Regions from separate parts of the Piscibacillus sp. B03 genome, predicted to be linked through region 2. Evidence: a T-box and tRNA genes for the amino acid it is inferred to sense, from the RefSeq annotation. Region 2 holds a T-box; the other holds one or more tRNA genes.

Region 1 (7,457 bases), on a different contig from region 2:
AGCCATAGCCGTTTGAGCATCTGGTTTATGAACAACACTATTCCCTAAGGCAATTGCAGGTGCAATTGTTCTCATCGATAAATTCATCGGGAAGTTAAAAGGTGAGATAGATGTAATGACACCAAGTGGTAACTTATGAACCCGGTTTACCCTATTCTCAACTCCTGCAGGTACTTCTTCAACCTTATCTAGTTCATCAGGCATATTTAATGCTTCATTAACTAGACCAACTGTTAAGTCCACTTCAACATTCGCCTTTATCACACTTCCACCAGTTTCTTTTGTAATGATCTCGACGATATCATCTCGATTCTGTTCGTAAAACTCAATGACCTTTTCTAAAACATTTTTCTTATCTTCTGACGAAGACTTTGCCCATTCTTCTTGTGCATTCTTCGCAATCAAAAAAGTGTCTTCAAGCTGGTCTAAAGTCGCTAACTTTATTGTTTGCAATACTGAGCCATCATATGGGTTTTGATTATCAAATGTTCGTTTGCTATGCCCCTCTATCCATTCTCCATTAATAAAGCTTTTATCTAAAGTTTTAAAATCCACCTCGATCACTCCTTAACATTCATATAAAACGTATTCTTCCATTATGTAAGAGCCTTTATTCAAGTATTAAATTTGCACATTTAAGCAAATCGCTTTATAATTATAATTTTGAAAACGTATGTAAGGAGGGAAGCAGCTATGGGATTAGTGGTTGTTGAAATTTGTGATGGAAACTTAATGGCACGTGTTAACTTAGAAGACATACTTGAAGAAGAATACCCAGAAGTGACAGTGATTGAAAATAGCTGCCTTTCCTTCTGTGGGCTATGTGCTGTTCGACCATATGCATTAGTCAATGGGAATAGAATATTCGGCAAAGATGTAGATGATGCCCTAGCAAAAATCAGAAAAGCCATTGAAGAAGAACTTGCCTTCTTTTCTTAATTCATGAGTGGAGGAACCGATAGTGAATTTAACGACTATATTTCGAAATAGTTTATTGTTACCTAAGAAAGATGCTCTTTTTAAACTTAATCGAATTAGCATGAGAGATACACTCGTATATATCATTTTATTATTCTTACTATTATTTCTACCAGACGTTATTAATTTTGTCAGAAATGTTCAAGACGTTAAAGGTGAAATTCCAGATGTCGTTATCATTCAAGTATTATTTTTATATCCAACAATTACAATCTTTTTCACTATATTAATCATCACGTTATTATCTGGAATAGCTTACTTACTAAGAAACATTCTTAAAAGAAAGCTTGCATACCACCAATTATGGAAGATGACGTCATACGCGCTTACTTGGCCAATCATCCTTTTTCTTTTTATAAAAGTTATTAATTTAAATCACTTATTTGTTCTACTAATATTAATGTTGTTCTTTTATCTCATGACGAAAATGATTAAAATATATCCGAAAAAATCTTAAATGACCTGTCCAATGAATTGGACAGGTCTTATTTACGTCCCAGGAGAGATTCGAACTCCCGACCTACTGCTTAGGAGGCAGTCGCTCTATCCTACTGAGCTACTGGGACAGACACTTATTTATTAAACCAAGTCTTACAAGAATATTCAAGCCCTTTTTAACCAATATACTTCTTTAATACTCGATCAACTGCCCCACCATATACTTCTCCAAATATGTTTAAATGAACAAGTAGATAATAGAGTTGATATAGTTCTTTAACATCCTCATAATAACTTTCCGGTGGATTCTGCTCAGAGTAGGCTTGATAAAAATCATGTGAGAAACCGCCAAATAGCTCTGTAAAGGCTAAATCAAAGTGACGATCTCCATACAAGAATGATGGATCGATTACATATGGACTACCATTAGGTCCAACTAACCAGTTCCCTCCCCACAAGTCACCATGCAAATATGTTGGTTTAATACCTTTAGGAATGAACTGATCTAATCGGGTAATTAACTTTTCAAAACGATTGCGGCGTTTTCCGGTTAAGTGGTGGTTTTCAATACCAATATCTAATTGTCTTTTTAACCGGCACTCTTTATAATAATCAACCCATTCATTATACAGCTGATTAGGTTGCTCTAAAATGCCAATAAAAGTTTTATGATCAACACCGTGCCGTTTGGCTTCAGTTTGATGCATTTTGGCTATGAGATGACCTAACTGATTTTCTGTTCTAGTCGCTTTCGTTCCTTCGACCCATTCTAATAATAAATAAGCATAATTTTCCTCATCCGAATAGCTATAAACCTCAGGCACCTGAATGGAGTTGGTGCTCCTAATTAGTTCAAGTCCTTCTTGCTCATAATAAAAGAAGTTATCGGGCGCAAAATCATGATATTTTAAAAAATAAGATTGTTGCTCTGTTTCTAAATAAAAGCTTTCATTAATTGAACCACCACTAACAGGTTTAATTGTTTTAATTTCCGAATGATCTTGCGTTTGACTAAGTACTAATTTAGCAAAATCCTTCATAACCTCACCCTTTTCAAAAGATTTAGTTTATATTTTAACAAAAAGGGTATTATGTTGATAAGTCGAAACTAAAAGGGGTGAAATGTATGCATTATTTAAACAATGACCAACTAATCAGTGCATATATCAAATCCATCAACCTTAATTTGGAATTAGACTTCATTGAACTATTAGAACAAGAACTATATATGAGAAAGATTAACCCAAACACCGTACGATTAATGATAGGTTAGAATATATCTTTAGAACTCCTCTAAACAAGAGGAGTATTTTTATGCTCAAAAATGAATGATTTGAAGAATTATGATAAAAATATAACAAAATAAGGTCATCAAGCTTACTACTGGAGGTTGAATTATGCGCGATTCATTTTTCGTTGTTCTATTAGTGTTTGCTATTTTAAACTTATTAGCAACCGTGATTACAAGCATTGTCATTTCATCATTAACTCAGCAAACTCAATCAGATTCACCAAAATAAACATATTAAAAAGCTCAATCCAATTAGTGAGATTGAGCTTTTTTGTTTAGACGACTCCAAGTCTTTGCTAACAGGTTAATAACCAGGCTAATTAATATAGTCGATAGAATAAACATGATAAATGTGTTCAGGTTAAAATATACCTTGTTAGCACTAGTCGTAATTAATGAAGTAGAGAGTTCTATAATATTATAATCCTCTACTGCTCTCTGATCTAAAAATGCTCTCTTTAATGTTTCACGATAGTTCTTTAGAAAAGATAAATGGTAGAAAACTCCAAACACCCGATATATTAAACTTACCTAATATAAAAAAGCTCAATCTCTTAATGGTTAAAGAGATTGAGCATGTTTTAAATGGCGTCCCAGGCAGGATTCGAACCTGCGACCCACAGCTTAGAAGGCTGTTGCTCTATCCTGCTGAGCTACTGGGACTTATGTACTTTCTGTTTTAAAAATAAAATGGAGCGGGTGATGGGAATCGAACCCACGACATCAGCTTGGAAGGCTGAGGTTTTACCACTAAACTACACCCGCATCATATGTAGTGTTTAATTAATCTTTTACTCACGCTTCAAGTTATGTTACCACTATGCTCCTGCATCTCCTAGCTTACTCGAAGGTGTTTATGCTTCGGAGCAACTCGTAGCTTATTCATCGATGTTTCGCTCGTCACTACACCCGCATCATATGTAGTATTATAATTTAAAGACAAATGCTATTTTAACACTTAGCCTTTAAATCTTCAAGTCACTAAAAGCATTAAATAAAAGAGTCATATCAACTACTGCTCTGTTGCGGACAAGAATTATTATATAAAAAATGATTAATAGATGTCAACCTATATTTAAAAAACATTTAATAACTGGGGGAAATTCCCCAGTTATCATTAATCCTTAATCATGTCGATCATAGCGTCTAGTGCTCGTTTACGATGACTGATTTTATTTTTTACCTCTGGTCCAAGCTCGGCCATCGTTTGTTGATAGCCTTTTGGAATAAATACGGGATCATAGCCAAAACCTTGAGTTCCTTGTGGTTCCTTCGTAATTTGCCCTTCACAACGCCCCTCAGCAACAATAGTTTCTTTGCCTGGGTCAGCATAAGCAATTACTGATACAAAAGCTGCATCACGATTTTGAATGCCTTTAAGGTTCTTAAGTAACTTCTCTATATTTTGAGTATCATTCTTCTCTAAACCAGCATATCGTGCTGAGTATATACCAGGATCACCATTTAGCGCATCAACGGCTAAACCAGAATCATCAGCCATAACAGGAATATTATAGGTCTTAGAATAAGTATCAGCCTTCAACCTAGCATTTTCTTCAAACGTTGTCCCTGTTTCTTCTACATCTTCAACGTCATCAAACGCATCCATGAGACTGACCATTTCAATATCTAATGAGCTAAACATGTCTTGAAACTCTTTAATTTTACCTTTATTCGTCGTCGCTACATAGATTTGCTTCATCGATTATTTATTCCCCTTTTTCGTTCTCACCAATTCGATCAGAAATACTACCAATGGCTCCTTTTTGAATTGAGAATAACTCACCAATTCCTTTTTGAGCTAATGATATTAATTGATTTAACTCGTGGGGTGAAAAAGTTGCCTCTTCACCAGTACCCTGTAATTCCACAAATTCATTTTGATCGGTCATAACAATGTTCATATCAACAGATGCCGTAGAATCTTCTTCATAACAAAGGTCTAGAATCGGCTCACCTTCATCGCTAATTCCAACTGATGTCGCCGCTAAGAAATGCTTAATAGGCATTTCTGAAATTTTTTCTTCTTTTAATAACTTGCCACACGCTAGTGCAACAGCAACAAACGCGCCCGTAATGGATGCTGTACGTGTGCCTCCATCCGCTTGAATGACATCACAATCGACCCAAATAGTACGCTCGCCAATCGAATCAAGATCAATCACGGCTCTTAATGCTCTTCCGATTAGACGTTGGATTTCCATTGTTCGACCAGATACTTTCCCTTTTGATGATTCGCGAATGTTACGCTGTTCGGTTGCGCGAGGAAGCATGGCATATTCTGCTGTAATCCATCCTTTGCCTTGCCCCCGCATAAATGGTGGTACGCGGTCCTCAACACTTGCATTACAGATGACTTTTGTTTCACCAACTGATATAAGTACAGACCCTTCTGGATGTTTTGTAAAATTGGTTGTTATGTTGACTTCTCTAAGCTGTTCGGCAGTACGGCCGTCAATACGCATAATATTCCTCCTGAATCATATAAAAATAATTGCAAAGTTTAGTCTTGTCTATTTATCATTTTCTAATCACAACCCACAGTATATCATAAAAAAACTTATACCTCATTGCTTCGAAGTATAAGTCTACATTAGGCTAATGTAATTTGTTTTAAGGATGCACTTTTTAATTGAAAAATCTCTTCTTTTAAATGTTGAAAAACGTGCAAACTTCCTGTCGTTAAAATAACTGGTTCTTCCTGCTGATGATCTTGTGAGTTATATGAATTATGGAATGTCAAGATTGTGCTTACTTCGAGTCCTGTTTCAATAGCAGATGATAAGACTGTAATCTGATCACCGACCACTTGTTCAATTAATGGTTGAATGATTGGATAATGCGTACAACCCAAGATTAGGGTATCTATTTTAGGATGATCATTTAAAAACCCTAAACTTTCACTCACTACATCAATAGCATCAGGTTCCATAAATCGTCCACTTTCAATAAGAGGAACAAATTTAGGGCATGCTTGACCATTTGTCGTTAAATTAGGATTTATACACTTTAATGCTTTTTCGTAAGCTTGACTTCTAATAGTATTTTCTGTTCCGATAATACCAATATGATTACTTTTCGTTGCTTTAATAGCAGCTCTGGCACCTGGCTCTATTACGCCAACTACCGGGATAGGTAATTGCTCTTGTAACTGATTAATTACCAAAGCCGTAGCAGTATTACAAGCGATGACTAACATTTTGATATCAAAGGTCAGTAAATGTGTAACCATTTCCCAAGTGTATTGAATAACCTCGTTCTCTTGCTTAGAACCATATGGGCACCTTAATGTATCACCTAAATAAATGAATTTCTCTTTAGGTAATTGTCGCTTCAACTCATGTAATACGGTTAACCCACCGACTCCGGAATCGATAACTCCTATTGGACGTTCCAAGTTCATTCTCCTTTATCTTGATGTTTTGCATTTTCTTCATGGAGTTTCATTTCTTCGAATAACTTAGACATTAATACATGTAACGATTTAACTTCACCTTCTGAAAACGATTGTAAAACCTCTTGTAAGTATAATTGCCTTTTTTCTACCACTTCATGAATAATTTCTTTACCTTTATCTAGTAGGTGGATACGAACAACACGACGATCTCTTGGGTCTCTAACTCGCTCTATTAATTCATTCTTTTCCATTCGATCAACTAAGTCAGTTGTTGTACTAAACGCCAAATACATCTTTTTAGAAAGTTCGCCAATCGTCAAATCTCCCGAATCTTTTAACCATTGAAGCGCAACAAATTGAGGTGGTGTGATTGGATAATGATCTAAAATCTCACGACCTCTTTGCTTGATGATATGTGATATGTAACGAATACTTTTTTCTAACTCTGTAATCGTTTTTCCATCAACCGTTGATTGCACAGGATTTCCTCCTCAAAAAAAGTCTATGTTAATATTCTCACGCTTTTTGTAGAAAAATTCAAGTAAATCGTCGATATTGTCATGTTATTTTAAAATAGTAAAGGAACCGGCCAAATAATAGCCGGTTCAAATTAAAGCTGAATTTCACCAAGTCTGATCAACTCGACTACAGCTTGAGAACGCCCCTTTACTTGCAATTTTTGAATGGTGTTTGAGATATGATTTCGCACAGTCTTTTCTGAAATAAACAGTTGCTCTGCTATTTCCTTTGTTGTCTTATCCTGTACAAGCAATTCAAAAACTTCTCTTTCTCTTTTTGTCAGTATATTGGTAGGACGATATTTTTTGCTATCCAAACGGTAACCCCTCCTCTATTAAAGAGTGAGCTACTTGTTCCTTATGAGGAATTACTTAGTCATGATAGTTTATGTTAATAATCCCAATTTGGTTCGAGCATTTAACTATTTATTTACGGATTCCCTAAGAGAGTTAAGTTGCTTTCTTTGATGATCATCAAACGGGACAGATTTTCCGGTTTTCGGATTAATTTGCACAACCGTTCCTCTCCCCGTTAAGCAAAGTTCATTGTTCTGATTAATAGCCATATAATGGATATCAATAGAACTATTGCCAACCTCTGCTGCTTTTACGTAAATTGAAATTTGATCTCCAAAGAATATTTGTCTTATATAATCACATTGTAAATCGCCAACAACTGGAACTTTACTCTGTGCTTCAGCTAAGTGACCAAATAAATTGAGTTGGTCAAAGAATTTTATTCTTGCTTCTTCAAAATAGATAAATGGTGAAACATTATTCATATGACCAAACATATCCGTTTCAGAAAAACGTATCTCAACAGTCGTTGAGAACT
Region 2 (7,457 bases):
TGAAATGTATGTATTATCTCATGATGATGATCGTACTGAGCGCATTGCGAGCAATGCTAGAGCGAATACAATTGGATTTAGCGAGCAAGATATGAAGAACTTCTTAAACAATATGTTCAATAAAAAAGGTGATGAATTAAGAACGAAGCTACAAGAAATGGGCTTAAGTGAAGATGAAGCTGAAGAATACGAAGAAGATATGGATGAAGGTAAAGTGTTGTTAATTGTCAATAGCCAAAAGGCTGTCTCGACAATTTTACAATAAATTGTAACTTACTCCTCCCCCTAAATTTGGACCCCATTGAAAAATGGGGTCCATTTTTTAATAGCTGAGAAATAATAGTGCTTTTCTTAATAGCACTGGAACGAGTCAATTCTTCTCAAGTCTATTCCGTAATAAACCCAGAAGAATCCAGTCCAACGATACCCTGACACGGAGCGTCTGCCTACATACGTTGGATAGAACCAGAAACGTTGACGATTATCTAACCATACATATGTGTAACGATACAAACAGCCACGAATCGAACCTGGATCTACTGCTTGAACGCCAAATTGTCCCCCTTGGCCACCACCTTGTTGTGGTGTGAACGATGGCGGTGGCCCTTGAGGTGGTCCACTTGGTCCTTGCCCTGGTCCACCTGGGCCACCGGGTCCTGGCTGGAAACCACCACCAGGTCCTCCCCCTGGTCCTCCGGGTCCAAAGCCTGGTGGAAAACCTCCAGGTGGACCTCCTTGACCTGGGGTTATACGTGGATCCCCTCCGTACATTAAAGAATTCGTTTCATCAGGCTGTCTATAAGGATTCTGTCCATTATAACCGTACAAATTTATACCCCTCTCTATAAAACGTCCTCACACCTTCATAGTATGTTAATGCCTAGAGCTTAGGTGTCTGTCCACCAAGTGAAAAGCACAAGTGCCTAGATTGGAACGGGCAGAATAGGGATATATTTAGCCAAGCTGACTGTGCTTCAGTCGACCAGAACGCTTCAACTATTAAAAATTCTCAAGTGAAAAGTCATTTTTTTCTATTTCTTTTATTGGTATTATGTTAAATAATGAGGAGGAAAAGATAAGACATAAATTTTTATTGTAACCCGTTACTTAACACAAGATTTAATTCAAGAATGGATTAATTTCAAAGGGGAAAAACAATAATGAAGAATTCTATATTACACATGTTTTGGGGATTTATAATTGTATTAATTGACACTCGCATTGAAACATTTGACGTATTACTTGATCCGGTTGGTTACCTTTTTATATATATTGGGCTAATCCAAGTAAGCAACATATCTCAACGAGCTAAAACCGGTTTAACCGTTGCTTTTATCTTAATCATCATGTCGATACCTGCAATTGTCATGGATCCTAATACAATCATTTTTGGATTCTGGAAGTTTTACTTTTTAGCTGTTAATATATTAGATGTTGTTTTAGTTTATTACATTTTCTTAGTATTGATTGAGTTAGTAGAATCACATAAAGAATTCGAACTAAAAATTCGCACCGAGAAGATAATGAAGGCTTATTTGGCGATTATTCTTACTGTTATATTTTTAAACACTTTTAGTCTTAATTTCAGCTTGTTCATCTGGCTGTTTGCGTTACTGGGTATTGTGGGATTAATTACTCACATCGTGTTCTTAGTATTACTCTTTAAATTTAGAAACTTAGGTGATCAACTTGAGAAGAATACCATGGAAGGATGATTTTGCAAGTGAATAAAGCAGTATTTTTAGATAGAGATGGCGTTATTAACGAGGTCAAAACGGATCGTGTTAAATTCGTTAATCGAAAAGAAGATTTGTATTTTTTAGAAGGTGTAGCCGAAGCGATTCAAAAATTAAATGAAGCTGACTTTAAAGTATTTGTCGTGACCAATCAAGGCGGCGTCGGATTAGGTTACATGACAGAAGAAGAACTAGACAGTATTCATGAACATATGGCCAAGGAACTTGCTAAACAAGGTGCACAAATCAATGAAATTATGGCTTGTACTCATGCTCCACACGAAAATTGTTACTGCCGTAAGCCAGGCTCACAAATGCTTCTTGATTTATTAGACGACTACGACATCGACATTATGAAAAGTTATATGGTCGGTGACCGTGAACCCGATATTGAAGCTGGTAATGCAGTTGGGATTAAGAGCTTAATGGTAGTGAACACTCATCCAGAAGCATATAAGTGTTTTAACAATTTAAGCGAAGCCGTTGAATGGATTTTAGAAGATGAAAAAGCTTGAGGCCGAGGTCTCAAGCTTTTTGTTTAGCTGCAGGTTTTTAAGATATACCTGCATGTTTCTATGTTTTAGCTGCAAGTTTTTCCGATTTACCTGTAGGTTTTTTTAATTTACCTGCAGGTTCTCAACATTTATCAACATGTTTAGCTAATTTACCTGCAAGTTTACATATTCTCAGGAGCACTGATTCCTAGTAATCGAAGCCCCTCTTTAATCACAACACCTGTTGAATTTACTAATGCCAACCGATCTTCTAAATACTCATCTTCACTCAATATTTTGACCTTCCCATAGTATTTATTAAATGCTTGAGACAGATCAATTAAATATTTTGCAATGACAGATGGCTCGTATGTGTTATAACTCTTAAGTACAGCCTCCGAGAACTGATGTAAGAGTTTCACGACTTGCCAAGATTCATCATCTTCTAGCCCAAAGTTAATCTTGGGGCTCGCAGACGTTTTACTTAATATTGACTGTGCGCGAGCGTGAGTGTATTGAACATATGGTCCGGTATTGCCCTCGAATCTCAACATGTCTTCAAGCGAGAATTCAACATTGTTCAAACGATCATTTTTTAAATCGTGGAAAATGACTGCACCTACTCCAACCTGTTGAGCAACCTCCTCCTTGTTACCTAAGTTTGGATTTTTATCTTCTATGTTCTGTTTAGCTAATTCAATGGCTTCTTTTATTACCTCATCAAGTAACACGACTTTCCCTTTACGAGTCGACATCTTCTTACCGTCTTTTAAAATAAATCCAAATGGCACGTGATGCATATGGTCTGCCCATGAATAACCCATCTTCTTAAGGACTAAAAATAATTGTTTGAAATGTAATGACTGCTCATGGCCAACCACATAGATCGCTTGCTCAAATTGGTAGTGTTGTTGTCTGTAGATAGCAGCCGTTAAATCTCTAGTCGTGTAGAGAGTCGCACCGTCTCGTTTTTTGATTAAAGATGGCGGCAAATCATAGTCATCAAGACTGACGACTTCCGCTCCATCTGATTCGGTCAATAAACTTTGATTTTTTAACAACTTAATCGTATCGTCCATTTTATCATTATAAAAAGCTTCGCCATTAAAGGAATCAAACTCCACTCCTAACAAATGATAGATTTTCTGAAATTCTTTCAAAGACTCTTCTCTAAACCATTTCCAAAGTTGGATTGCTTCTCCATCGCCATCTTCTAACTTTTTGAACCATGCTCGACCTTCATCTTCAAGTTCAGGATGGCTTTCCGCTTCTTCATGAAATTTTACGTAAAGCTTTAATAGTTCTTCAATTGGGTTTTCACGGACTGTGCCCTCATCTCCCCATATCTTGTAAGCATGAATGAGTTTTCCAAATTGCGTGCCCCAATCACCGAGGTGGTTGATTTTAACGGATGTATAGCCTATCTTTTCAACGATCAATGCTAAAGACTGCCCAATAACAGTAGACCTTAGATGACCCATAGAAAATGGTTTGGCGATATTTGGTGACGAGAAATCCAATACAATCTTCTTCCCTTCACCAATAGACTGTTTCCCATAGTCTGGTCCTTGCTTCAATATGTCAGTTAATACTGCCTGACTTCCGTGTTTTCGATTAATAAAGACGTTGACATACGGTCCTACTGCTTGAACATGACTAAAACTGCTATGACTTATTTGATTAGCAATTTGCTTTGCAATGTCTTGTGGCGATTTACGCAATAGCTTTGCTAATGCAAAACAAGGAAATGCAAAGTCTCCGTGTTTTTCTACCTTTGGCTTTTCTATTAATCCAGAAACATCTTCAACTGACAAATGCTCATGGACTAACTTATGAATTTCTTCAATCATTACTTGTTTAAGTAGCATCTTAATCCCCCTCTAAATATAAAAAAATCGCCTCTTAATCATTAAGAGACGAGTTGTCGCGGTACCACTCTTTTTGTCCATCACAAAGATGAACCAACTTTAACTTGATAACGGGGCTAATCCCCGGCTCACCCTACTATTTTCAGGTTACTCCTCAGAAGTGCGGTTCACTTAAGTTTCGCTGCTAGGCTCACACCATCCCTAACTCGCTATAAACTACACCTAAATTACTCTCTTCCTCATCGGATGTATGTTTTTCAATATATTATCACAACCGGGTCTAAAATCAACCTTTTAATTCAAAGTACTCTCTTTGCAACAAGCTCATGATATAGATATCATGCCATTCACCATGTCTGAAAAATGCTTCTCTAAGCTTCCCTTCAACTTGGAACCCGAACTTTTCATACATTTGGAATGCTTTTTGGTTAAATGAGAATACTTTCAAACTTACTCTATGTAAATTTAATTCATTAAATGCATAGTTCAATAATAACTTGAACGCTTCCTTTCCGTACCCTTGACCCCAATAATCTTTCTCTCCAATCAATAATAGAACTTCCGCATGGCGCTGCCTGAAGTTCAGCCCAACAAGCGATATGTTCCCAATTTCTTGTTGGCTTTCTTGATCAACAATGATAAAACTTTTCCCCTCTTTGATTTTATCGTAAAACTCTTCAAGTTCATCATGATTGTACAAATCAAGCGAGGATCTCATGTTGGTAAACACTTCGACATCATTGTGCCATTTGTAAAGTGTTTTTATGTCATCTTTAGAAAGTTTACGTAAATAAATACGATCCGTATTGAATATCATGGTTTTCACTCCAATTTAGTCGTGTTGCTAAAAGTTTAACATAGCCCTTTTACTATTATTGATCTTAATCATTTTTTTAACAAAAAAATTACGACCAAAGACTGAGGAAATTTCAACCTTCTTGCCAATGGATAAAATGACCTCACGTAATATACTAAAAGTAACAAAGGAGGCATTCATATGCATTTAGACTACCAATATTTATTGGATGAACATAAAAAAGAATTAACTAAAACGAACCTTGAGGGATGGAAGTTTTCAAAAGTACCTAAGCAATATAATTTGAATAGACAGAAGGACTTCTGTTTCTCTTTAGGAAGAGATTGGTGTATTACGATTCGGTATTCATAGATTGTCTAGTAAAACGCCAAAAGTGTCTAGTAAACCCATGATTTTGTCTAGTAAAAACACCCGCTTCACTGAAATAACAGTAAGCGGGTGTTCCCTTGTTCTACTCTCTTTATTTATTTACCAATGAACATTTGTGTCCAGTAAGTTTTTCCGTTTGCTTCGACGTAGCCAACGCCAATGTGTGTGAAGTCACTGCTTAAGATGTTTTTACGGTGGCCGTCACTGTTCATCCAACCGTTCATCACTTGCTCTGGAGACGTTTGACCCATCGCAATATTTTCACCTGCAGTACGGTAGTCAATTCCGAATTGTTGCATCATATCAAATGGTGAACCATAAGTTGGTGATGTGTGGCTGAAGTAGTTATTCTGAGCCATGTCACGTGACTTTTCGCGTGCCACATCACTAAGTTCAGATGATGCTTCTAGTGGTTGTAAACCATGCTTTTGTCTTTCTTGGTTTACTAATTCGACAACTTGCTGTTCAAACGCTTGTAAGTCTGAAGCTTGTTGTGGTTCTTGTTGTTCTTGCGCTGGTTGTTCAACCTGCTCTTCTTGTTGTGGTTGCTCAACTGGTTGTTCTTGTTGAGGTTCCTCTTGTTCAGCTGGCTGTTCTTGCTTTGGAGCCTCTTCTTTAGGCTCTTCTGGCTGCTCTTGTTTAGGAGCTTCTTCTTTAGGCTCAGCTGGTTGTTGAGGCTGTTCCTGCTCTACTGGCTGCTGCTCTTGAGCTTTATTCCAGTATTCGTTAACAAAATCATTCCAGTTAAATTCAGCATCTTGCTGGACCCACATAGAGAATGGAATTGTAAACGTATATGCTTCACTTGATCCTTGACTATCTGCTTGGCTACTTGCGGCTACTTGTCCAGTAGCTAAAATAATTGACATAATGACTGTAATTAATACAGCCGTAATTGGTCTTAACATTTTCAAGGTATTACCTCCTTAGATGTCTTGACCCCCACACGCACATTATAACAACTCATAATAGTTTTTTAAGAGTTAATATATGCCAGCCTAAAAAAATGGCTTTACAGTCGTAATTATAAGCGTGAATTTTCTAGCAAATAATAAATTTATCTAGTGAAAATATCAAAGACTGACCATCACGATTAGTAACAGTCAGTCTCATTTAATTCGTATTTTAAGCCGTTCGTCTTTAGTTTTACTTGGCTCTTTTTCTTCTTTCAGTAAATCTCTTATCTCCACTAACACCTCATGGTTTGGGTGCGGGGCTTCTTCTAGTTTTACTGTTTCTTTCCCTCGTATGTAATTAAATAGTTTGATAAACATATAAATCGAAAAAGTGATGATGAAAAAATCTAATGCTGATTGAATAAATGACCCGTATCTAATAATCGTTCCATCAATATTTAGCACTAGAAACTTTAAGCTCGTCCCTCCTGCTATAATGCCTAATACAGGAGCCAAGATATCACTGACAAGTGAATCAACAATTTTACTAAAAGCTGTGCCTATAATGACGGCGATAGCTAATTCTATGACATTACCTCGCAAGGCAAACTTTTTGAATTCCTTCCACATGATGGTCACCCTTTCGTTGTTAGATTATATTCATTTGAGTGACGATATATTATGTGTATGGTGAGATTTTTTATAAATGAAAAAGATGATTAAGAATAATGCAACAGCAATTGCTTCAAGAGAGACTATGTACCAAGGATACGGGCCTAGAAAGTCTATAATACTAGCATTACTAGGTTGGTTTGCCAAAAACATATAGTTGGAACCAAGCCATTGATTAACCCAATAGACTACAAAAGCTATGGCATTAAGAATTAGAAAAGCTTTAATCACTGATCGAAAAGTTAGAGCTAACCGCTCCACCCAAAGCATATAAAAACACGACAACACAATGACAATATGTGCGATAAAAAATTGAAAAAACCTAAGATGAGGGAATCCAAAGAACAATTCTGGAGTGATGATCGCAATCGCAGCTCCAGTCATGCTTATAAAAAAGGCCACTTCAAAAACGTTATTGCTCTTTGTGATGAGCATCCAAACACATAAATAAAGTGAAATTGAACACAACTGTAAAGGCAGATTAATGGTAATGTCCCATCTGTCATGGATGATAAACCAGACATGGAAAATGGCTTCACTTAGAATTAGTAGTGTAATTAAAATAAATTTTACTGAACGACGAAACTGATTTCTAATTTCTTCTC

Evidence for each region. A T-box is a leader RNA that pairs with one kind of tRNA and senses whether it is charged. The one in region 2 lies ahead of argS (arginine--tRNA ligase), so its partner is inferred to be a tRNA-Arg.
Region 1: it has a tRNA-Arg gene. The T-box ahead of argS (arginine--tRNA ligase) is inferred to sense a tRNA for this amino acid. The anticodon was not compared.

Annotation. Positions count from the first base shown of each region.
Region 1 covers NZ_JBQQCO010000002.1:117,548-125,004, reverse strand. Annotated here, with positions in the region: gene ACTWQB_RS02295 (aldehyde dehydrogenase family protein) at 1-555, opposite strand, end outside; gene ACTWQB_RS02290 (DUF1450 domain-containing protein) at 694-939, shown strand; gene ACTWQB_RS02285 (DUF1189 family protein) at 962-1,435, shown strand; tRNA gene ACTWQB_RS02280 (tRNA-Arg) at 1,471-1,544, opposite strand; gene ACTWQB_RS02275 (fructosamine kinase family protein) at 1,593-2,456, opposite strand; gene sda (sporulation histidine kinase inhibitor Sda) at 2,543-2,689, shown strand; gene ACTWQB_RS02265 (hypothetical protein) at 2,814-2,936, shown strand; tRNA gene ACTWQB_RS02260 (tRNA-Arg) at 3,294-3,370, opposite strand; tRNA gene ACTWQB_RS02255 (tRNA-Gly) at 3,399-3,472, opposite strand; gene ACTWQB_RS02250 (XTP/dITP diphosphatase) at 3,825-4,409, opposite strand; gene rph (ribonuclease PH) at 4,417-5,172, opposite strand; gene racE (glutamate racemase) at 5,301-6,110, opposite strand; gene ACTWQB_RS02235 (MarR family winged helix-turn-helix transcriptional regulator) at 6,107-6,583, opposite strand; gene ACTWQB_RS02230 (helix-turn-helix domain-containing protein) at 6,715-6,939, opposite strand; gene ACTWQB_RS02225 (acyl-CoA thioesterase) at 7,045-7,457, opposite strand, start outside.
Region 2 covers NZ_JBQQCO010000004.1:59,707-67,163, forward strand. Annotated here, with positions in the region: gene ACTWQB_RS04260 (general stress protein) at 1-265, shown strand, start outside; gene ACTWQB_RS04265 (transporter) at 352-771, opposite strand; gene ACTWQB_RS04270 (hypothetical protein) at 1,161-1,715, shown strand; gene ACTWQB_RS04275 (D-glycero-alpha-D-manno-heptose-1,7-bisphosphate 7-phosphatase) at 1,724-2,251, shown strand; gene argS (arginine--tRNA ligase) at 2,413-4,098, opposite strand; T-box leader at 4,140-4,350, opposite strand; gene ACTWQB_RS04285 (GNAT family N-acetyltransferase) at 4,385-4,912, opposite strand; gene ACTWQB_RS04290 (hypothetical protein) at 5,096-5,266, shown strand; gene ACTWQB_RS04295 (CAP domain-containing protein) at 5,380-6,192, opposite strand; gene mscL (large conductance mechanosensitive channel protein MscL) at 6,394-6,810, opposite strand; gene ACTWQB_RS04305 (YwaF family protein) at 6,841-7,457, opposite strand, start outside.